2 regions of the Nisaea sediminum genome follow, and region 2 is predicted to be linked to the other one. Evidence: predicted binding sites of a transcription regulator. Region 2 holds the regulator's gene; the other holds the start of a gene.

Region 1 (10,252 bases), 570 kb from region 2:
GCGGACAGCCGGATCTCGCCTTCTTCTGCAACATCTCGAACGGCTCGCTGACCGATGTCGATTTCTTCACCGACTTCATCGAGTTCCTCGCGGACAACCAGAAGCTGATTCCGAACCTCTTTTTCGAATTCGAACAGGAAGCGATCGTCAATCCGAGCTACGAGACCCAGGTCAACCTGCAGCGCTTGCAGAATCTCGGCTTCCACTTCTCGCTCGATCAGGTCCGTTCACTCGACGTGGACCTCCCGCATCTGGCGAGTCTCGGCTTCAAATACATCAAGGTTGGCGCCCACATGCTGCACGAGCTTGCCCGGGGGGACGATCCGCAGCTCGATATGCGGCGCTTCAAGGGCGCTCTCGATCGTTGCGCCATGGATCTCATCGTCGAGAAGATCGAGACCGAGGACATGCTGCTCGACCTGCTCGACCTTAAAATCGACTACGGTCAGGGCTATCTCTTCGGGGAACCGCGGCCGACGACGCAGCCCGCCAAGTAAGGCGTCGCCGGACGCCACCCCATCTCAATCTTGAACCGTATTCCGACCGGGAGCCCGTTGAATGCCCGCCACGCTGTCCGCCTTTTCCGAAATCGCCGAGCGTTATGACGGTTTCATCTTCGATGTCTGGGGCACGCTCTATGACGGCGGCAAAGCCTTCCCGGACGCGCTCTCGACCGTTCGGGCGCTGGCGGAGCGGAAGAAGAAACTGCTGGTGCTCTCGAACTCCCCGCGCGTCCCGTCGGTGGTCGCGGAACGGCTGACGGGGATCGGTTTCGAGCTTTCCTGGTTCACGGACATCGTGACTTCGGGCGGTATGGTCGCTGACATCGTGGGCGGCAGGAATGACGCCGAGGCGCGGAGTCTCGGCGAGCGGGTGCTCTGGCTCGGGCGGGCGCGCTTTCCGGACACGCTTCCGGCTGGTGCCTTCACCGAGGTCGCGGAGGTCGGCGAGGCGGACTGGATCCTCAACGCCGGACCGGAGAACCCGGACTCCCGCATCGAGGAGGTCGAGCCGTTGCTCGCCGAAGGTGCCGGCCGCGGTCTGCCGATGGTCTGTGCCAATCCGGACAAATCGGTGTTCCAACTGGGCGTTAGGCAGATCTGTGCCGGCGCGATGGCGGAGCGCTATGAAAGTCTGGGCGGCCGGGTGCGCCATTTCGGCAAGCCGTTCCCGGAGATCTTCACACACTGCCTGGAGCGGATCGCACTCCCTGCGGAGCGGGTGCTCGTCGTCGGGGACAATCTGGAAACGGATATTCTCGGCGCCAACCGGGCCGGCATCGACAGCCTGTTGCTCGGCGGCGGCATCCACGCGGGGGAACTCGCCGGAGATCCGGTGCAGAAGCTCCCGGCCCTGATCGCGGAGCACGGTGCGCGGCCGGCCTATTTCGCCGGATCGCTCGCCTGGTAGGTCCCGACCCGAACCTTCGGAGAGCTAGTGCGCGGCCTGCGCCTGCTCGCTCGTGGCATATTGTTCCTGTTCCAGCGCAAAGCGCTGCAGGGCGGTATCGAGAAAACCGGGGATTGGCGGCTGGACATCTTCTCCCATGCCGCCTTGCGGGGCGGCGCTGAGGCTCTGCTCGATATTCTCCACGACAAGCCTGAAATAGGTCAGCAGGAAGACGCGCAAGGCGGAGGACATGCTGGATTCCTTGCGGCGCTCCGCGACGCGCGTGCAGAGTGCGTCTATGCCGATCTCTTCTCTTTTGCAGATATCGGACAGTCCATTCCAAACCTGTGCTTCCAGACTTACGCTTGTACGCCGATTGCCGATCGTGACGTTCTTTCTGATACGGTCGCTACCGATAACGCGTGCCACTCTTAACGCTCCCAAAACCCCAGCACACAACTGTATGGTTAACGTGCCGCAATTCTACTGGTAGTGCAATAATCAACGCAATCTTCGCGCGTGAGGCGTCTGAACGTCAGGTTCATGCCGCTATCCTTCCGCATTTGCCAGAGGTGCTTTGCAGGAACGGGTCCGGCACACTATCATGCGCGGGTATTGCGGTTATGGGGGACAGCCCATGAGTAGTAACGGCGAAGGTCAACTGGATAAGGTCGGCTGGCAGCTCCTTCGGGTGTTGCAGGAAGACGCGCGCCTCTCCTTCAGCGAACTCGGGCGCCGGGTCGGCCTGTCGTCTCCCGCCGTCGCCGAGCGTGTGCGCCGGATGGAGGATCTCGGGATCATCAACGGCTACCGGACCATCGTGAATCCGGAAAAGCTGGGATACCCGACCACGGCCTTCATCCATCTGAAGACCTCCGGCGAGCACTACAACAAGATCGCGACGGTCGCGCACACCCTGAGTGAAGTCCTCGAGTGCCATCACGTGACTGGTCAGGACAGCTACATGATCAAGGTCATCGTCTCCTCGATGGTGCATCTCGAGCATGTCATCTCCCAGATGCGGAAATACGGAGAGACGACGACCTCGATCGTTCTCTCCTCGCCGGTGAAGGGCAAGATGATCGCGGCAGGGCCGAGCGTCCGGATGGGACCGGCGACGCCGCCGATGTTCCTCGTCGAGAACGAATAGCTCTGCGGCCGTGATCGGCGCGATGCGTTGAAATCCGGCATATCCGCCCGATATGAGATAGGCAGTAGTCAATCCATACCGGAGGAGGAATCGCATGCGTAAGCAGATGACAGAAACCCGGCCGTCGGTAGTGGAGCTCGACCGCGCACGCAGGTCGATCCAGGCGAAAAGACGGACCGGCCTCGACAAGTTGAGGCTGGCCGCCCGCAAGCCTGGTGAAACGACGGGTGGCACGACCATGACGGAGATCTTCGACCGCGCGGTCAGAGGCTTCGAAAAGCAGGTCTGAAGGCTCGAAAAATCCCCGGAATCCCCTTGACGGGAAAAAGGGCCTCGCGTATATGCCCTGCTTCCTCGTGCGGCCTCGGCTGCGCGAAAAGCAATTCTATCGAGTTGACCGAGGATTAGAGAAATGGCGCGTCGTTGCGAAATCACCGGTAAGGGTGTCCAGACCGGCAACAATGTGAGCCACGCGAACAACAGGTCGCGCCGCCGGTTTCTTCCGAACCTGCAGCAGACCTCGCTGATGAGCGATGCGCTCGGCAAGATGGTCCGCCTGCGTCTCACCACGCATGCGATCCGCTCCATCGAGCATAATGGCGGTCTCGACGAATTCCTGATGAAAGCCAAGACTGCGCAGCTCGGCGTCGACGCCCGCGCGCTGAAGCGGCGCATCGAGAAGGCCGTTGCCGCGAAAGCCGCCTAAGGCTTTCCCGTCTTTCAGACTTATGAGAACGCCCGCTTCAAGCGGGCGTTTTTCTTTTGTGCGGATATCGAGGGCCGGGACCCGGCTAGATCTTCTCCAGTCCGCACCAGTCGGCGATGAAAAGCGCCATTGCCGCGGTCACGCGCCGGACCGACGGCAGGTTCACCCGCTCGTCGAAGCCGTGCACATTCTCCGCGATCGCCCCGTAAACATAGGCCGGGGTCTTGTTGTAGATCCCGTGGAAGCGCGAGTCGGTCAGCGCGGTCGAGGCGCGGCGGCCCGCCTGGTTGGCGAACACCGTCTCGTGACATTGGTCGAGCAGCGCCTCGCCCGGCGTGCCCTCAGGCAATACGTAGCCCGGCGACAGGAAGCCCTGCCATTCGATTTCGGGCGGGTTGTTCGCGAGAAAGGTATGGGACCTGGAGGCGGTGGCGATCGTCTCGGTCAGCCGCTTCTGGATCGTCGCCGGATCGACCCCGGGATAGAGGCCGACGCGCACCTCGAAGGTGCACCAGGCGGGCACGCTGGAGGTCCAGTCACCGCCCTTGATCTGCGAGATCACCACATTGACCGGGTGCGGGTTGTCGGCGAAGGCCGGGTGTTTGTTTTCCGGCAGGTTGAACTCTTCCTCCAGCTCGTGCAGTGCGTTCCAGAGCGGCACGCAGGCCTCGATCGCGTTCTGTCCGCTGCCGGCATGGGCGACATGCACCGGGATCCCGGCGACCTTCACCCGCATCCAGACGACGCCGACCTGCGCCGAGGTCAGGCGCTCCCCGGTCGGCTCCGGGATCAGCACCGCGTCCGCCTTGTAGCCCCGCACCAGGGTCGAGAGCGCGCCGTTGCCGGTGCATTCCTCCTCGATCACGGACTCGAAATGCACCGGCGCCGCCGGCCTGTAACCGGCGCGCCTCAATCCTTCGAGGGCATAGAGGGCACTCACCGTGCCGGTCTTCATGTCGCCGGCGCCGCGGCCATACATCCAGTCGCCGTCGATCTCGCCGCCGAAGGGCGCCCGGGTCCACATCTTCTCCGGGCCGATCGGAACCACGTCGACATGTCCGTTCAGGATCAGCGAGCGGCCCTTCGGGGTCTCCGGCCGCCAGGAGGCGACGACCGTATAGGCGTTCTCGTAGGACACATCGACCGGCGAGAAACCCGGATGTTTCGAGATTTCGTCCGGGTCGATCCGCCACATGTCGACCGCGTAGCCGAAGTCCCGGGCGGCGCGCGCCATCAGATCCTGCGCAGTCGCTTCCTGACCCCGCGTGGAAGGGCAGCGCACCAGTTCCTGGCTCAGTTGAAGCTGTTCGTCGAATCCATCATCTACCGCCCGCAGGATAGCGGTCGCAACGCTCTGGTCTGGCATGCTCAATCCTTCAACTGGTCTTGCGATCGGCCTCGTCCGGTTCGGTCTGCCGTCGCAGGTCGAACAGGGAGAGCCATCGCCGGTGGGAAGTCGCTTACGTGTGGGTTGCAATCGGACGATCACCGTTCGATCCTGTCGCATCGTTTGCGCTGTGGCAAATGTCTCGATTCATAATCAAGCATGGCGAGCACGGATTTGACGGCTGGAAATTCCCCGATTCACGCTTCGGATGATTCCCGGAAGGCCCTCCGTGAAACCTACTTGCGGGCCGTCCGCGCCTACCGGGCGAACGATCTGGCGGCGGCCGCCAGGCTTCTGCAGGACGTTCTCGCCGCCGATCCGAACAATATCGACGCCCATGAATTGACCGGTATCGTACTGCTCGCCGGCGGGAACCATGCATCGGCCTTCCAGATCCTGAAGGCGGTGGCAGGTGCCAAGCCGGCGGATGAGTTGGCGCAGTTCCGGCTCGCCGAGGCGGCCGAGAATGTGGGGCAGGCCGATGTAGCGGATCGCGCTCTGCGCCGAGCCGCCCTGGCGCATCCGCAATCCGGCGGTGCGCAGCTCAGGATTCTGAAATTCCTGGCGGCGCGCGGCGCGGCGACGAATGCTCTCGTTCATGCCCGGCGGAACGTCATCCTCGGTGATTTCTCCAGCCAGGCATTTTCCATCCGCGCGAAGATCCAGTTCGGTCAAAGCGATGTTGGGTCCGCGCGCAGCGATCTGAAGCGGTCGCTTGTCGTGTCGCCGGAACTTTCCGGAGATATGCTGCCGCTGGCTCAACTTTATCAGAATGCAAACGACGTCAACGGCGCCGAGAAGCTTTACCGGCGGTTCAGCAAGATCCTGCAGCCGAGGGATCCGCAGGGCTGGATCGCCTACCAGGACCTCTTGTGGAGCCGGCGGCGCGGCGGCGAGGCGACGCCCATGCTGAAACGGGCACTGATCCTGGCGCCTGCGGAGCCGATCCTGTGGCAGCGGATGGTCGACGCCGAATGGAAGCACGAGGACCCCAGTTTCGCGGCCACTGCGGCGGCGATGTGCGGCCGGGAAAATCCGCGCGCCTGGATGCTGGTGATCCAGTTGCTGGCGGGGCACCGTCGGGGACGCGAATTCGCCGCGCGGGCGGTCGAGGCCTTGCGCCGCGTCCGGCTCGGGGCAGGGCGCTCTCCGCAGATGCGGTTCTTCCTCGCGGAGATGGCCTTTGCGATGGGGGATCTGGGAGCGACAGAGGTCGAGCTGCTGCGTTTTTTCCGGGAGGTCAGGGACGGCCTCGAGCGACGCGACCCCTCTATGGAGCACGATATCGGGTGTCTGTTGTTCCTGTATTTCCTGCTGTTCCAGGGAGAAATCGAGGACTGCGCCCGGTTCGCGGACTTGCTCGATCCGGCGCTCGGCGGCGATCCGGACAGCCAGTTCAATTTCAGGAAGCTGAAGCTGCTTCTCGGTCTGCTGACCGCTTACAAGGAACAGCCTCACAGCTGGAGCTCAAGCAAGCGGCGCATTATTTCGTTGCCCGTCTGGGGGGCGAAATATGTCGACATGTGGCTGAAATACAGCCTGCCGTCGCTGTTCGGGGCGCGGAACCGCAAGCTCTGGGAGACCGGCGAGACGGTATTCCATTTCTTCACCACGCCGGAAGACTGGAAGCGGTTGCAGGCCGATCCGGTGTTCCGGAGTTTTTGCGGCCGGCACCGGACGGTCTTCCTCAATGTGAGCCCGATCCTGCAATCGGGTCTCCAGGCAAGTTCCTATCAGGCGCTGTCCCTCAGTCACTGGGCGTCCATGTTTCTGGCACGCGACGAGGGCGCGGACTTCATCGGTCTCGTGGCCGACTATATCTTCTCCGACGGCTCGATGGCCTACCTCTTGGAACGGGCGGAGACAGCCGGTCTGAAAGCGGCCTTCACCGTCGATCTCTGGGTTGCCGGGGAGGCGGCGGAACCAGTTTTCGACGGCATGATCGCCGCCGACGGGTCTCTCAGCATATCGCCGGAGGAGATGGTCCGGGTCTTCGCGGGGAACAGTTCCGCGCGGATCTATTTCAACGCGGCAGGCCCGACGCTTGATTCCATCCCGTCCGATCCGTCACGGCTGTTCACGCGTCTGCCAAACGGGCTTCGGATCGATAATCTGCAGCCGCAGCTGTTCTTCGCGACGGCGGATGTGTTGAAAGGCTTCTGGTTTCCGCGTCTGCCGATGACGGACAACGGGCTGGTGGATTTCGTCCTCATGTCGACCGGCAGTCTGGATGACAGCGAGGTTCTGGTGGATCCGCAGAGGTTCGGCTGCATCGTTCTCGACTACAACGAGGAAGAGCGCGCGAAAACGGGTCATTACCCGGCCCGGCTGAAGAGCCGGAACAGCGTTCGGGATCTTGCGGAGCAGATCGTTCGCAGCAGGCTCTGGAGCCCGGGCAGGCAGTGGGCCCTGCGCAATCCGCTCTATGTCTCCTTCGACGGCGAGCCTCCGCAAACGCAGGATGCCGATCGTTTCATGGAGGCCGTTCTGTCCTACCTGCCCGAACCGCGGTCCTTCGATCAGGTCGATATGGTCGCGAAGGTCGGGCGCGACGCGTTCCGGCGCTTCCTTGCGGAATGGAAGAGCACGGACTGAGGTCCGCCGGCGGAGGCGTCGCTCAGCGGGCGCCGCGCGGACCCGACAATTCGAAAAGCACCCAGACCGCGGCTGCGAAGGTTAGCGCCGCGCCGCCCTGATGCGCCGCGCCGAGCCATACCGGGACCTGGGCGAGCAGGGTTGAGATCCCGAGTGCGACCTGTATCGCACCCATCCCCGCAAGCGCGTGAACGGCAAGCCGGGTGCGGGGCGCAAGGTCTTCGGAACGCATGGCCCGCACCAGGAGCCAGACGATCGCGGCAAAGGTGAGGATGGCAATGACGCGGTGATTGAATTGCACCGTCGCGGGATTCTCGAAGATGTTGATCCAGAACGGCTCGGCGAAGGCGTAGTCCGGCGGGACGACATGCCCGTTCATCAGCGGGAAGGTGTTGTAGATCAGGCCCGCATCGAGCCCGGCGACGAAGGCGCCCGCGATCACCGTCAGGGCGATCAGATGCAGCACCGCGACGGCATGGCGCCTGAGGTGCCTGTCCCCTTCACCGGGGAGACGGAGCAGGCCGAGTACGGTCCAGAGCAGCACGCCGAGAATGGCGAAGGCGACGCCGAGATGGATCGCGAGCCGGTACTGGCTGACCGCCGGATTGTCGACCAGGCCGCTCTTCACCATCCACCAGCCGATCGCGCCCTGCAGGGCGCCGAGCAGGAAGAGCAGGCCGAGCCGCGGGTAGAGCGCGCGGCGGATCTTGCCAAAGACGGCGAGGATCAGGAACGGGGCGGCGAAGGCGATTCCGATCAGCCGCCCCCAGACGCGGTGCAGATATTCCCAGAAGAAGATCTGCTTGAAGTCCTCGATGGTCATCCAGGAATTGACCTTCTGGAATTCCGGCGTGTCCTGATAAAGCGAGAAGACCCGATACCATTCCGCCTCGCTCAGGGGCGGGATCCAGCCGATGAAGGGGCGCCATTCGGCCATCGATAGGCCGGACTCGGTCAGCCGCGTGATGCCGCCGATCACGATCATCAGAAACACCATGACGGCGACCCCGGCGAGCCAGTAGGCGACGGACCGGTCGGCTGCGGCGTGTTCCGGCAGGGCGGGGCTGTAGGACGGGCTGGACGGGTTCACGCCACTCTCCGTTTGGACAAAACGACCGGCGGAATGTGGCGTCGGGTGCGGCGGAGGTCAAATGGATGCAATGCCGCACCCGCGCGGGTGGTGTCAGTGAAGCCGGAATTCGATGTCCGCGGCGTTGAAGTTGGCCGTCCCGGTCAGGGAGCCGGCGCAGATCTGAACAGAGTGAATCTGCGCTTCGATATTGAGCCGCCAATGATCGAGGAAGCGCCTCAGACGCGGGAATTTCGGAACGACGTCGTGTGTCTGCCAGACGAAGCTTTGCAGCAGATCCGGATAGTCCGGCATGCGGTAGAGAATTTCCGCGGTCGTCACGCGGCGCTCGAACAGGACGACAGGCTCAATCGACATTCATGAACTCCATCAATTGTGATTGCGGAAATTTTGATGTAGAACAGCGGCGCCTCGCAATAACTAAATAAAATCAATTGATTAGCAGCAAATCGGTTTGATTGCTGCTAGGGGTCTCTCACCGCTATTCCGCAAGATTCCGTTTGGAAATCCTCCCCGGCGGCCCCATCTGCCGGTCTCGTGTGGACCGCGTCCCGCCTCTTCTCGGTCCGAAAATTTTTCCAGACTCGCTTGGCTATTCCTTGACAGTGGTTTCGCGCTTCCCTACATCGTCAGCACTCGCCGTTGGTGAGTGCTAATAATTAGGTTCGCCACGGCGAGCGCTCAGTTAGAAAACGTCACTCAGACGAGTTTTTCGGAGGTTATGGCATGAAGTTCAGGCCATTGCATGACCGGGTTGTTGTCCGTCGCACTGAAGGCGAGGAGAAGACAGCCGGGGGCATCATTATTCCCGATTCCGCCAAGGAAAAGCCGATGCAGGGCGAAGTTGTCGCCGCTGGCTCCGGCGCGCGCGACGAGACCGGTAAGGTCCAGCCGCTCGACGTCAAGGCCGGCGACAAGGTTCTGTTCGGCAAATGGTCGGGCACCGAGGTCAAGATCAACGGTGAAGAACTGCTGATCATGAAAGAGTCCGACATCATGGGCGTTCTGGAATCCTAAGAAAGGACTGATCCATCATGGCTGCTAAAGACGTCAAGTTCGGCACCGATGCACGCGCCCGCCTTCTCAAGGGCGTGGATGTGCTCGCGGATGCCGTCAAGGTTACCCTGGGCCCGAAAGGCCGCAACGTCGTTCTCGACAAGTCCTTCGGTGCCCCGCGCATCTCCAAGGACGGCGTGACCGTTGCCAAGGAAATCGAACTGTCCGACAAGTTCGAGAACATGGGCGCACAGATGGTGCGCGAAGTCGCCTCCAAGGCGAACGACATCGCCGGTGACGGCACCACCACCGCTACGGTTCTGGCTCAGGCCATCGTGCGCGAAGGCTCCAAGGCCGTCGCCGCCGGCATGAACCCGATGGACCTGAAGCGCGGCATCGACACCGCCATCGAGGCCGTCGTTGCCGATATCCAGAAGCGCGCCAAGAAGATCTCCACCTCCGGTGAGGTCGCTCAGGTCGGCACCATCTCCGCCAACGGCGAAGCCGAAATCGGCGAAATGATCGCCAAGGCGATGGAGAAGGTCGGCAACGAGGGCGTGATCACGGTCGAGGAAGCCAAGTCCCTGCACACCGAACTCGACGTTGTCGAGGGCATGCAGTTCGACCGCGGCTATCTCTCCCCGTACTTCGTCACCAACGCCGACAAGATGACCTGCGAGCTGGAAAGCCCGTACATCCTGCTGCACGAAAAGAAGCTCTCCAACCTGCAGGCGATGCTGCCGGTTCTCGAGCAGGTCGTGCAGTCCGGCAAGCCGCTCCTCATCATTGCTGAGGACGTCGAAGGCGAAGCGCTCGCCACGCTCGTCGTCAACAAGCTGCGTGGCGGCCTGAAGGTTGCCGCCGTCAAGGCTCCGGGCTTCGGCGATCGCCGCAAGGCCATGCTGGAAGACATTGCCATCCTGACCGGTGGCACCGTCG
Region 2 (10,252 bases):
TGGTCCTGGTATGCGAGCAGGCGTGCCTTGATGGCGAAGCGTTGCAGCAGGCGGCCGGTCAGCCGCGTGTCCTCGCAGGCGACGATGTCGGCTGCCGCGAGCGTTTCCAGGGCGCGCCGGGAGATATCGCCGAGATTGCCGATCGGTGTCGCTACCAGTATCAATCCCCCGACGGGGACTGCTGCCGGCGCTTGAGTGGACCCGTTCTCCTCCGCGGAAACTGGGGCAGTCACATTGGTGCCATCTTGCGGCAGTTTACTCTGGCCCGCGCCTTGATTAGCCTTTGGCGCCGAAGAGCGGGAGGATGTCTGTGGTGCGCGCTTTTTCATACCGTACCGGGAACCCACGGGGCCTTTGTCAGGGCGATGACCGAGTTATGGGAGGAAGCGGCGGCTTTCTCCAAGCGCTTTTCTCACGCCTGCCGCGTGCCGCGTGCCTGCCGCTGCTGCTGCTGGGCCTGACGCTTGCCGGATGTCAGACACCCGGTTTGCCCGGACTGCAGCCGGAACTCGCGCGGCAGCCGGAACAGCGCGTCGCGCCGCGTCAGGAGCCGGCTCCGGCCGAACCGGGAGCCGTGGAGCGCGGGACCACGGCAGAGCGACCGGCCACGGTCGTTCCGGATGCGGAACTCTCCTTCGAGCGTCCTCAGACCGAAATTCCTCTGACCACGGTGCCCGGCGCTCCTGACGGGATTGCCCTGCTTCTGCCGCTGAGCGGTCAGCGCGCTTCTGTCGGTCGGGCCATGCTCGATGCTGCGCAGATGGCCGTCTTCGATATTGCCGGCGAAGATTTCAATCTGATGGTCTACGACACCCAGGGGACACCCGAAGGTGCGGAAGATGCGGCCCGGCTCGCCGTCGCCGACGGCGCGCGGATCGTGCTCGGCCCGCTCTATGGCCGCTCTGCGGCAGCCGTCCGGCCGATCATCGCGGGGGCCGGGATCAATGCCGTTGCCTTCTCGAACGACCGCAGCGTCGCCGGCCCGCCGGTCTATCTGATGGGCCTGATGCCGCAGCAGCAGATCGAGCGCGTCATCCGCTACGCGGTGCAGAAGGGATATCGCCGGCTCGGCCTGCTTCTGCCGCATGGAAGTTACGGCGATCTGGTGCTCGAGAGCGCGCGCTCGGCCTCGATCGGTGCCGGCGCCGAGATCACCCGGATCGCTTACTACGATCCACTCGCCACCGATTTCACTGAAACGGCCCGTGCCTTCGCCGAGTATGACAGCCGACGGGAATCTCTGAAGATCCAGAAGGACGAACTCGCCGGACGAACGGACGAGATCTCCCGCCAGACGCTGGCTCGACTCCAGTCGATGGATACGCTCGGCGATCCGCCCTATGACGCGATCCTGATTCCCGAAGGCGGCAATGTGCTGCGGACCATCGCGCCGCTGCTGGCCTATTACGATGTCGACACGCGGCGTGTGAAACTGCTCGGAACGGCGCAGTGGGAGGATCCGAGCCTCGGGACCGAGCCGAGCCTGGTCGGCGGCTGGTTCGCCGCGCCGCCCGCGCTCTACCGGGAGAATTTCGCGCTGCGCTACGAGGCGGCCTTCGGACGGCGGCCCTCGGGCCTTGCCGCGCTCGCCTATGACAGCATCGCGCTCACGGTTTCGCTGCAGCGTGGCGAGACGGGACCGGATTTCGGCGGCGGTGCGCTGATGGCGGAAAGCGGGTTCGTGGCATTGAACGGTCTCTTTCGCTTCGTCGCCGACGGCACCAACCAGCGCGGCCTCGCGATTTTCGAAATCAAGGACCGCGCCCTCGAGGTTATCGATACGGCACCGGAACGGTTTGACGGTCTGACGAACTAGGCGAGTTCGGGCAGACGCGCCGTCAAGGCGGCGATGACCGCATTGAGGCGCTGCCGGCCTTCCAGTGTGGCCGCGAGCCGGTCTCCGATCGGCTCGATATAGCCGGCCTCTTCGAGATCTGCGAGCAGCGGGCGCCCGAACAGGGACTCCAGGTCGCGCCCCGCTTCCGCTTCGAGCCGCGCCCGGTCGATGCCCTCGGCGAGGCGGAGGCCCATCATCAGCATTTCGGTCAGGCGTCCGGCGCGGTCGACCTCTTCGCTTGCGGCGATCCCGCTTCCTGTCTTCTCGACCCGGTCGAGCCAGATCGCCGGGGCGCGGCGGGTATGTATCGCACGCGTAACGAGTGAACCGTTGGGGCTGTTGCCACGCAGGCGGGAATGGGCGCCCGGACCGACGCCCGCATAATCGTGATAGCGCCAGTAGATCAGGTTGTGCCGGCATTCCGCGCCGGCGCGGGCATGGTTCGAGACCTCGTAGGCAGGCATCCCCGCAGCGTCCAGAACCTCCTGGGTCGCCTCGTAGAGCGCGGCCTGGTTCTCGTCCTCCGGCAACACGATCTCGCCCTTCGCATGGCGGGCGAAGAACGGGGTCTCCGGCTCGATCGTGAGCTGGTAGAGCGAGATATGGTCGGCCGCGAGGACCAGCGCCTCCTTCAGCTCGGCCTTCCAGGCCGCCACGGTTTGCTCCGGGCGGGCATAAATGAGGTCGAAGGACATGCGCTCGAAATTATCCCGCGCGACAGCGATCGCCTCGCGGGCCTGCGCCGCGTCGTGGGTGCGGCCGAGAAACGCCAGATCCCGGTCGTTCAGCGCCTGGATACCGAGCGAGACCCGGTTGACCCCTGCCTCCCGGAACGCGGCGAACTTCTCCGCCTCGACCGAGGTGGGGTTGGCCTCGAGGGAGATCTCGACCTGGTTGCGCCAGGGCCAGAGCCGGTGGATCTCGTCGATCACGGCGGCGACGGTCTCCGGCTCCATCAGCGACGGCGTGCCGCCCCCGAAGAAGATGCTGGAAACGGTCCGTTCCGGCGCCAGTGCATGGAAATGCGCAAGCTCGGTTTTCAGCGCCGCGCGCCAGCGTGCGTGGTCGATCCGCGCCGAGACATGGCTGTTGAAGTCGCAATAGGGGCATTTGGAGAGGCAGAAGGGCCAGTGGACATAGACCCCGAACGGCTCCGCCGCCGCGCGCTCCATCTCTGCCTTATCCGGCATCGCCTGAGGTGCCGTCGAGACCGACCTGCTTCAGCAGCTTCTCGAAGGCGACGGCCCGATGGCTGACGGAATGTTTCCAATCCGAATTGACTTCACCAAAGGTCTTCTCGTGCCCCTCGGGGACGAACATCGGATCGTAGCCGAAGCCGTTCGCGCCGCGCGGCGGCCAGACGAGATCGCCCCACACGCGGCCCTCGACGGATTCCGTATGTCCGTCGGGCCAGCAGATCGTGAGCGCGCAGACGAAGGCGGCCGAACGATCCGTGTTGCCGGCGGCGGCCTTTTCCTGAAGCGCGTCCTCGACCTTGCGCATGGCGATCGAGAAATCCTTCTCCGGTCCCGCCCAGCGCGCGGAGTAGATCCCCGGATTGCCGTCCAGCGCGGTCACGCTCAGCCCGGAATCGTCCGCCAGCGCCGGCAGGCCGGACCGTTCCGCCGCGGCGCAGGCCTTCAGCTCCGCGTTGGCGATATAGGTGGTTCCGGTTTCTTCCGGTTCCGGCAGCCCGAGCTCGCCGGCGGAGACCACCTCGATGCCGAGCGGGCCGACCAGATCCCGGATCTCCCGCAGCTTGCCCTGGTTGTGGCTCGCGATGACCAGCTTCTTATCGGTAAAAGCCCGGCCCATTGCTCAGCCCTCGATGGCTTTTTTCTGCAGCGCGACCAGGTCTGCGACCCCGGCGCGCGCCAGCTTCAGCATCTCGGTGAAGGCCTCGTCGCCGAACGGGTCCTCTTCCGCCGTCGCCTGGATCTCGACGATCCCGGCATTGCCTGTCAGAACGAAGTTGGCATCGGCCTCGGCGCCGGAATCCTCGATATAGTCGAGGTCGAGCACCGGGGTGCCTTTATAGATGCCGCAGGAAACCGCCGCGACATGGTCGATCAGCGGGACCTCGGGCAGCGCGCCGAGCTTGACCAGCTTCTGGAAAGCAAGATGCAGGGCGACGAAAGAGCCGGTGATCGAGGCGGTGCGGGTGCCGCCGTCCGCCTGCAGCACATCGCAATCGACCTTGATCTGCCGCTCGCCCATGGCCTTCAGATTGGTGACGGCGCGCAGCGAGCGCCCGATCAGGCGCTGGATTTCCTGGGTCCGTCCGCTCTGCTTGCCGCGCGCGGCCTCGCGGTCGGTCCGCGTGTGGGTAGAGCGCGGCAGCATGCCGTATTCCGCGGTCACCCAGCCGCTGCCGGAATTGCGCAGGAACGGCGGCACGCGGTCCTCGACGGACGCGGTGCAGAGCACATGGGTATCGCCGAATCTGGCGAGGCAGGAACCCTCGGCATATTTGGCGAAACCCGGCTCCAGAATGACGTTGCGCATCTGGTCGGGGCTGCGCCCGGACGGGCGTTCGGCGGTTCCGGCCATGGAAGTCTCCTCTTCGGTATCCGGCCTGATAGGCCCGCGTCCTGCGGGTCCATGCCGGTCTCTGGATCGTCTGTTCGAAATCGCGCGCAACCTACTATCGGCGGCACGGTACGTCCATCATTCAAGGCGCATTGACGGTGCGACGGGGGCTCCCTAGATTTTCCGTCATGGAACACATGTCAGGCATCGGGGCTCTGAACGCCCGCTCGCGGGAAATCCTGCAACAGATTGTCGACACTTATGTAGAGACGGGCGAGCCGATCGGCTCGCGGACGATCTCGCGCCGCCTCGGCGAGGTGCTGTCCCCGGCAACGATCCGCAATGTCATGGCCGATCTCGAGGAAGCGGGCCTGCTTTACGCCCCACATACCTCCGCTGGCCGGCTGCCGACCGAGCGTGGCCTGCGCATCGTGGTCGACGGGCTGCTGGAGATCGGCGGCGACCTGAGCGAGGAAGAGCGGGGCAAGATCGACTCCCTGCTCGCCGCGAATGGCCGCGGTTATGACGAGGTTCTGGACGAGGCGACGCGCGCGCTGGCCGGCCTTTCGTCCTGCGCCGGTCTGGTGATCTCCCCGAAATCGGAGCCGTCGCTGCGCCACATCGAATTCGTGCCGCTGGCTGCCGGACGGGCGCTCGTCGTGCTGGTGAACGAGCTCGGCCTGGTGGAGAACCGGGTGATCGAGCTGCCTGTCGATCTTCCGGCTTCGGCGCTCGTGCAGGCGACCAACTTCCTGAATACCCGCTTCCACGGAGCCTCGCTCGATCAGGCGCTAAAGTCCATCAAGGCGGAGATCGAGCACCGCAGGATAGAGCTCGACGAGCTCACGGCGCGCGTGGTCGAGGACGGTCTCGCGCTGCTGGCGGGTGGGCCCGACGACGGTTCGCTCATTGTGCGCGGCCAGTCGCGCCTGCTTGAGGATGTCTCTGCGGTCGAGGATCTGGAGCGGATCCGCCTGCTGTTCGACCAGCTCGAACAGAAGCAGGGCATGCTGAAGCTGCTGCAGGCGACGGGCGATGCCGACGGCGTGCAGATCTTCATCGGGGCGGAAAACCAGCTATTCGAACATACCGGCTGCTCGATGATCCTCTCGCCCTACCGGGATACGAAGAAGCGTGTGGTCGGTGCCATTGGCGTAATCGGACCGACGCGGATGAATTACGCCCGCATCATTCCCATGGTCGATTACACCGCACGGCTGATCGGCCGCGTCATTGGCTGATCAGAGGAGCGTTGATCCGGGGGCCGAGCCGCGCTAAAGCAGGCGCTCCGGGCCCGGAATGATTGATTTCCCATTCCGGCCGCCCACATTTGGGCCTGACTTTCAGGATCTCTAGACGGGAAAGAGCCAGACCGATGGCCGAACAAGGCAAGAAAACCGAGCAACACGCCAACCAGGACGCGCCGGGCGACGAGCCGCTTGTCAATCCGGATGACGGGATTCTCGACATGGACGCGCTGATGGGCGGCCTGAAGAACGAGGATAGCGACGCGGAGGCCGACGATGATCGCGCCGACGACGAGGTTCAACAGCTCAAGGATCAGCTGATCCGCACGCTCGCGGAGCTGGAAAACACGCGGAAACGGGCGGAGCGCGATGTCGCGCAGGCGCGCAAGTTCGCGATCACCGATTTCGCCCGGGATCTGCTCAGCGCGTCCGATAATCTGCGCCGGGCGCTCGAATCCGCGCCGGAAGACCGCGACGAGCTCGACATCACCCTGAAGAACCTGGTGATCGGTGTCGAGATGACCGAGAAGGAACTGCTCGGCGTGTTCGAGAAGCACGGCATCCGCAAGATTGATCCGCTCGGCGACAAGTTCGACTACAACCTGCACCAGGCAATGTTCGAGGTTCCGGACGCCAAGACAGAGCCGGGCACCGTCGTGCAGGTGATGCAGCCGGGCTACGTGCTGCAGGACCGCCTTCTGCGGGCCGCGATGGTTGGGGTCTCGAAGAGCCCGGACGATAAGAAGGAAACGGTCGACACCACGGCGTAACGCATTCCGCGCCAGCGCTTCATCATCCGGCCGGCGTCAGGGCAGCAGCGCCTCACCGGCCGGATCGTGCCGCTTCAGGGCGGTTTTCGCCCGCTCCCGCTTCTCGACCGCATAACAATAGACGCATCCGTGTGGACAGCTGTCATAGCTGCCGATGTCCCGGGATTCCGCGCAGAGACACCCCGGACGGTTGCCTTTCTGCCGGACCTTGAGCGGGCGTCCGGCGATATCCGCGAGCCGTTCCGCGTCGATGCAGCGTGCGGGTGAGAGGGCTCCGCCGAGAAGCTCGGGCTGCGAACATAGCGTCGGGCGAAGACCCGCCTCCGCGGCGATCGCGGCGAGTTCCTGCAACAACGCGGATTTCTCTTCCGGCCCGGGATCGCGCCAATCGAAGCCGCTCTGCCGGGCGCTTTCCTCGGTGTTGCGGCGGCTCTTGCGATAGATATGCGCGGCAGAGAAAGTGACTTCATCGACACTGCCGGCGAGCGCGCGGGCGAGGAGGGCTACGGTCTCCCGGTGGAAATCCGGCGGCGTGAGACTGGACCAGAAAACCGGATCGTAGCGCCAGACCACTGCCCTTGGTCCAAACCGTTCCGATAAAGAAACAATATCGGCGAGGGCGGTCTCGACCGGCGGAACGCGCTGCTCGAGCGCGGACGGATATCCGGTGACCGTGTATTGCACGACGAAGGGCACGCGATCCGCGGCGAGGGTTTCGAATATTGCCCGGGCCGGCCTGGCGTTTCGGGTCCAGAAGACATAACCGTCCACCTCCTCCGGCCGGAGCCCGACCCGTGACGGTTTGCCGCTGTAGGGGTTCGGTACAAGAGCGTATCCGGCCTCGATCCGCGCCTTCAGCCACGCGCTGTAGAAGGCCGGGATGTCGGTGCGGTAGCTCGCGGAGATGATCATATCGGCGCCGATTCCCGGAAAATTGGCTCTAATGGGACTTGCGGGTCGCGAAATCCTATTCCACTTGGTTGCAGCGCGGCCACACCACGCCTATATAGCGGTTGGCTTGAACGTACCAATCGGGAACGGGAACGGCGCTTCGAGAAGGCCGTCAACGTTTGCTGAAAGACGAGGAAAACATGAGCAAAGTAATCGGTATCGACCTGGGAACCACCAATTCCTGTATCGCGTTCATGGACGGCAAGGACGCGAAAGTGATTGAGAATGCCGAAGGCGCGCGCACGACGCCGTCGATGGTGGCCTTCGCCGAAAGCGGCGAACGTCTCGTCGGCCAGGCCGCGAAGCGCCAGGCAGTAACCAACCCGGAAAATACCCTTTTCGCGATCAAGCGCCTGATCGGCCGCCGCTTCGACGACAAGGCCTCCAAGCGCTTCAACGACCTGGTCCCCTACAAGGTCGTCTCCGGCGAGAACGGCGACGCCTGGGTTGAAGCGCGCGGCGAGAAATACAGCCCGAGCCAGATCTCCAGCTTCACCCTGCGCAAGCTGAAGGAAGATGCCGAGGCCTATCTCGGCGATACGGTCGACCAGGCGGTCATCACCGTCCCGGCCTACTTCAACGACGCCCAGCGCCAGGCGACCAAGGATGCCGGCAAGATCGCGGGCCTCGAGGTTCTGCGCATCATCAACGAGCCGACCGCTGCCGCGCTCGCCTACGGTCTCGACAAGAAGAATACCGGCACCATCGCGGTCTATGACCTTGGCGGCGGCACCTTCGACGTCTCGATCCTGGAGATCGGCGACGGCGTGTTCGAGGTGAAGTCCACCAACGGCGATACCTTCCTCGGCGGTGAAGATTTCGACCAGCGCGTGATCGATTATCTGGCCGACGAGTTCAAGAAAGAGAACGGCATTGACCTGCGCAAGGACAAGCTTGCGCTGCAGCGCCTGAAGGAAGCCGGCGAAAAGGCCAAGATCGAGCTCTCCAGTTCGATGCAGACCGAAGTGAACCTGCCCTTCATCACTGCGGATCAGTCCGGTCCGAAGCACCTGAACATCAAGCTGACCCGGGCGAAGCTCGAGGCGCTGGTGGACGATCTGGTGCAGCGGACGGTCGAGCCCTGCAAGGCGGCCCTGAAGGACGCGGGCGTCTCCGCCGGCGAGATCGACGAGGTGATCCTGGTCGGCGGCATGACCCGCATGCCGAAGATCGTCGAGACGGTGAAGAACTTCTTCGGCCGTGAGCCGCATCGCGGCGTGAACCCGGACGAGGTCGTGGCGCTCGGCGCGGCGATCCAGGCCGGCGTTCTGAAGGGCGACGTGAAGGACGTCCTGCTGCTCGACGTGACCCCGCTGTCGCTCGGCATCGAGACCCTGGGCGGCGTCTTCACCCGTCTGATCGATCGCAACACGACGATCCCGACGAAGAAGAGCCAGACCTTCTCCACCGCCGAGGATAACCAGACCGCCGTGACGATCCGGGTGTTCCAGGGCGAACGCGAGATGGCGGCCGACAATAAGCTGCTCGGCCAGTTCGACCTTGTCGGCATTCCGGGTGCGCCGCGCGGCGTGCCGCAGATCGAGGTCACCTTCGACATCGACGCGAACGGCATCGTCAACGTTTCGGCCAAGGATAAGGCCACCGGCAAGGAACAGCAGATCCGCATCCAGGCCTCCGGCGGCCTGTCCGACGAGGATATCGAGCGGATGGTCAAGGAAGCGGAAGCCAATTCCGAGTCCGACAAGGCCCGTCGCGAGCTGGTCGAGACCAAGAACCAGGCCGATGCCGCGGTCCATGGCACCGAGAAGATGCTGGCCGAACACGGAGACAAGATCTCCGAGGCCGAGCGGGGTGAGATCGACGGCCACCTGACCGCCCTGCGCACCGCGATGGAAGGCGAGGACGGGGCCGAGATCAAGGCCAAGATGGAAGCTCTCCAGCAGGCCTCGATGAAGCTCGGCGAAGCCATGTACAAGGCGCAGCAGGATGCCTCCGCCGGTGAAGCCGGCCCGGACATGGGCGGCGACGCGGGGAGTTCCGCGGGCGGCGACAGCGCGTCCAGCGATGACGTCGTCGATGCGGACTTCGAAGAAGTCGACGATCAGAACCGCGACAACAAGTCCGCCTGATCCCAACGGTTCGGGCGGAGGAGCCGATGACCAGTCCCTGGCATCGTCCTCCGCCCGGTTCCGATCCGGAAAGGCAGGCGGTTCACATCTTTGCCGGACTGCCGACACCGTTGCGGGGACGATGACGCGCCATGGCAAAAAGAGATTATTACGAGGTTCTGGGGGTCCAGCGCGGTGCTTCAGATGCGGAGATGAAATCCGCCTATCGCAAGCTCGCGATGCAGTATCACCCCGACCGAAATCCTGACAATCCGGACGCGGAGGCCAAGTTCAAGGAGCTGAACGAGGCCTATGACGTCCTGAAGGACGAGCAGAAGCGGGCGGCCTACGACCGTTTCGGCCACGACGCCTTCGAGGGCGGCATGGGCGGCGCCGGTGGAGGCGCCGGGTTCGGCGGTGCCGGTTTTGGCGGTTTCGCCGATATCTTCGACGAGATGTTCGGCGACTTCATGGGCGGGCGGCGTGGCGGCAACCGCCGGGGCTCCGACCTCCGCTATAATATGTCGATCACGCTGGAAGAAGCTTTCAAGGGCAAGCAGGCCGAGATTCACATTCCGAGTTCCGTGCAGTGCGAGGAGTGCCACGGATCCGGCGCCGAGAAAGGCACCGATCCGGTGACCTGCACGACCTGTCAGGGACATGGCAAAGTGCGGGCCCAGCAGGGCTTCTTCACGATCGAGCGGACCTGCCCCCATTGCGGCGGCAACGGCACGCGGATCGAGAAACCGTGCAAAACCTGCGGCGGCGCCGGCCGCACGCAGAAGGAAAAGACCCTGTCGGTAAACATCCCGGCGGGCGTCGAGGACGGCACCCGGATCCGGCTCAGCG

Evidence for each region. The regulator HrcA, encoded in region 2, represses chaperone genes, less so after heat shock. The targets are predictions, from matches to a motif close to GTTAGCACTCNCCNNNGGNGAGTGCTAAC.
Region 1: the regulator HrcA is predicted to act here: its motif matches at 8,946-8,974, upstream of groES (co-chaperone GroES).

The regions. Positions count from the first base shown of each region.
Region 1 covers NZ_JACZCQ010000006.1:37,062-47,313, reverse strand. The annotation lists gene IG122_RS12215 (EAL domain-containing protein) at 1-497, shown strand, start outside; gene IG122_RS12210 (TIGR01459 family HAD-type hydrolase) at 559-1,410, shown strand; gene IG122_RS12205 (ribbon-helix-helix domain-containing protein) at 1,435-1,818, opposite strand; gene IG122_RS12200 (Lrp/AsnC family transcriptional regulator) at 2,027-2,539, shown strand; gene IG122_RS12195 (hypothetical protein) at 2,634-2,828, shown strand; gene rpmB (50S ribosomal protein L28) at 2,952-3,245, shown strand; gene IG122_RS12185 (ArgE/DapE family deacylase) at 3,331-4,611, opposite strand; gene IG122_RS12180 (tetratricopeptide repeat protein) at 4,873-7,227, shown strand; gene IG122_RS12175 (COX15/CtaA family protein) at 7,250-8,317, opposite strand; gene IG122_RS12170 (Usg family protein) at 8,411-8,674, opposite strand; gene groES (co-chaperone GroES) at 9,044-9,334, shown strand; gene groL (chaperonin GroEL) at 9,352-10,252, shown strand, end outside.
Region 2 covers NZ_JACZCQ010000006.1:606,259-616,510, reverse strand. The annotation lists gene rsmI (16S rRNA (cytidine(1402)-2'-O)-methyltransferase) at 1-164, opposite strand, end outside; gene IG122_RS14920 (penicillin-binding protein activator) at 377-1,816, shown strand; gene hemW (radical SAM family heme chaperone HemW) at 1,813-3,027, opposite strand; gene rdgB (RdgB/HAM1 family non-canonical purine NTP pyrophosphatase) at 3,017-3,652, opposite strand; gene rph (ribonuclease PH) at 3,656-4,387, opposite strand; gene hrcA (heat-inducible transcriptional repressor HrcA) at 4,564-5,607, shown strand; gene grpE (nucleotide exchange factor GrpE) at 5,742-6,383, shown strand; gene IG122_RS14890 (DUF1848 domain-containing protein) at 6,420-7,295, opposite strand; gene dnaK (molecular chaperone DnaK) at 7,475-9,424, shown strand; gene dnaJ (molecular chaperone DnaJ) at 9,556-10,252, shown strand, end outside.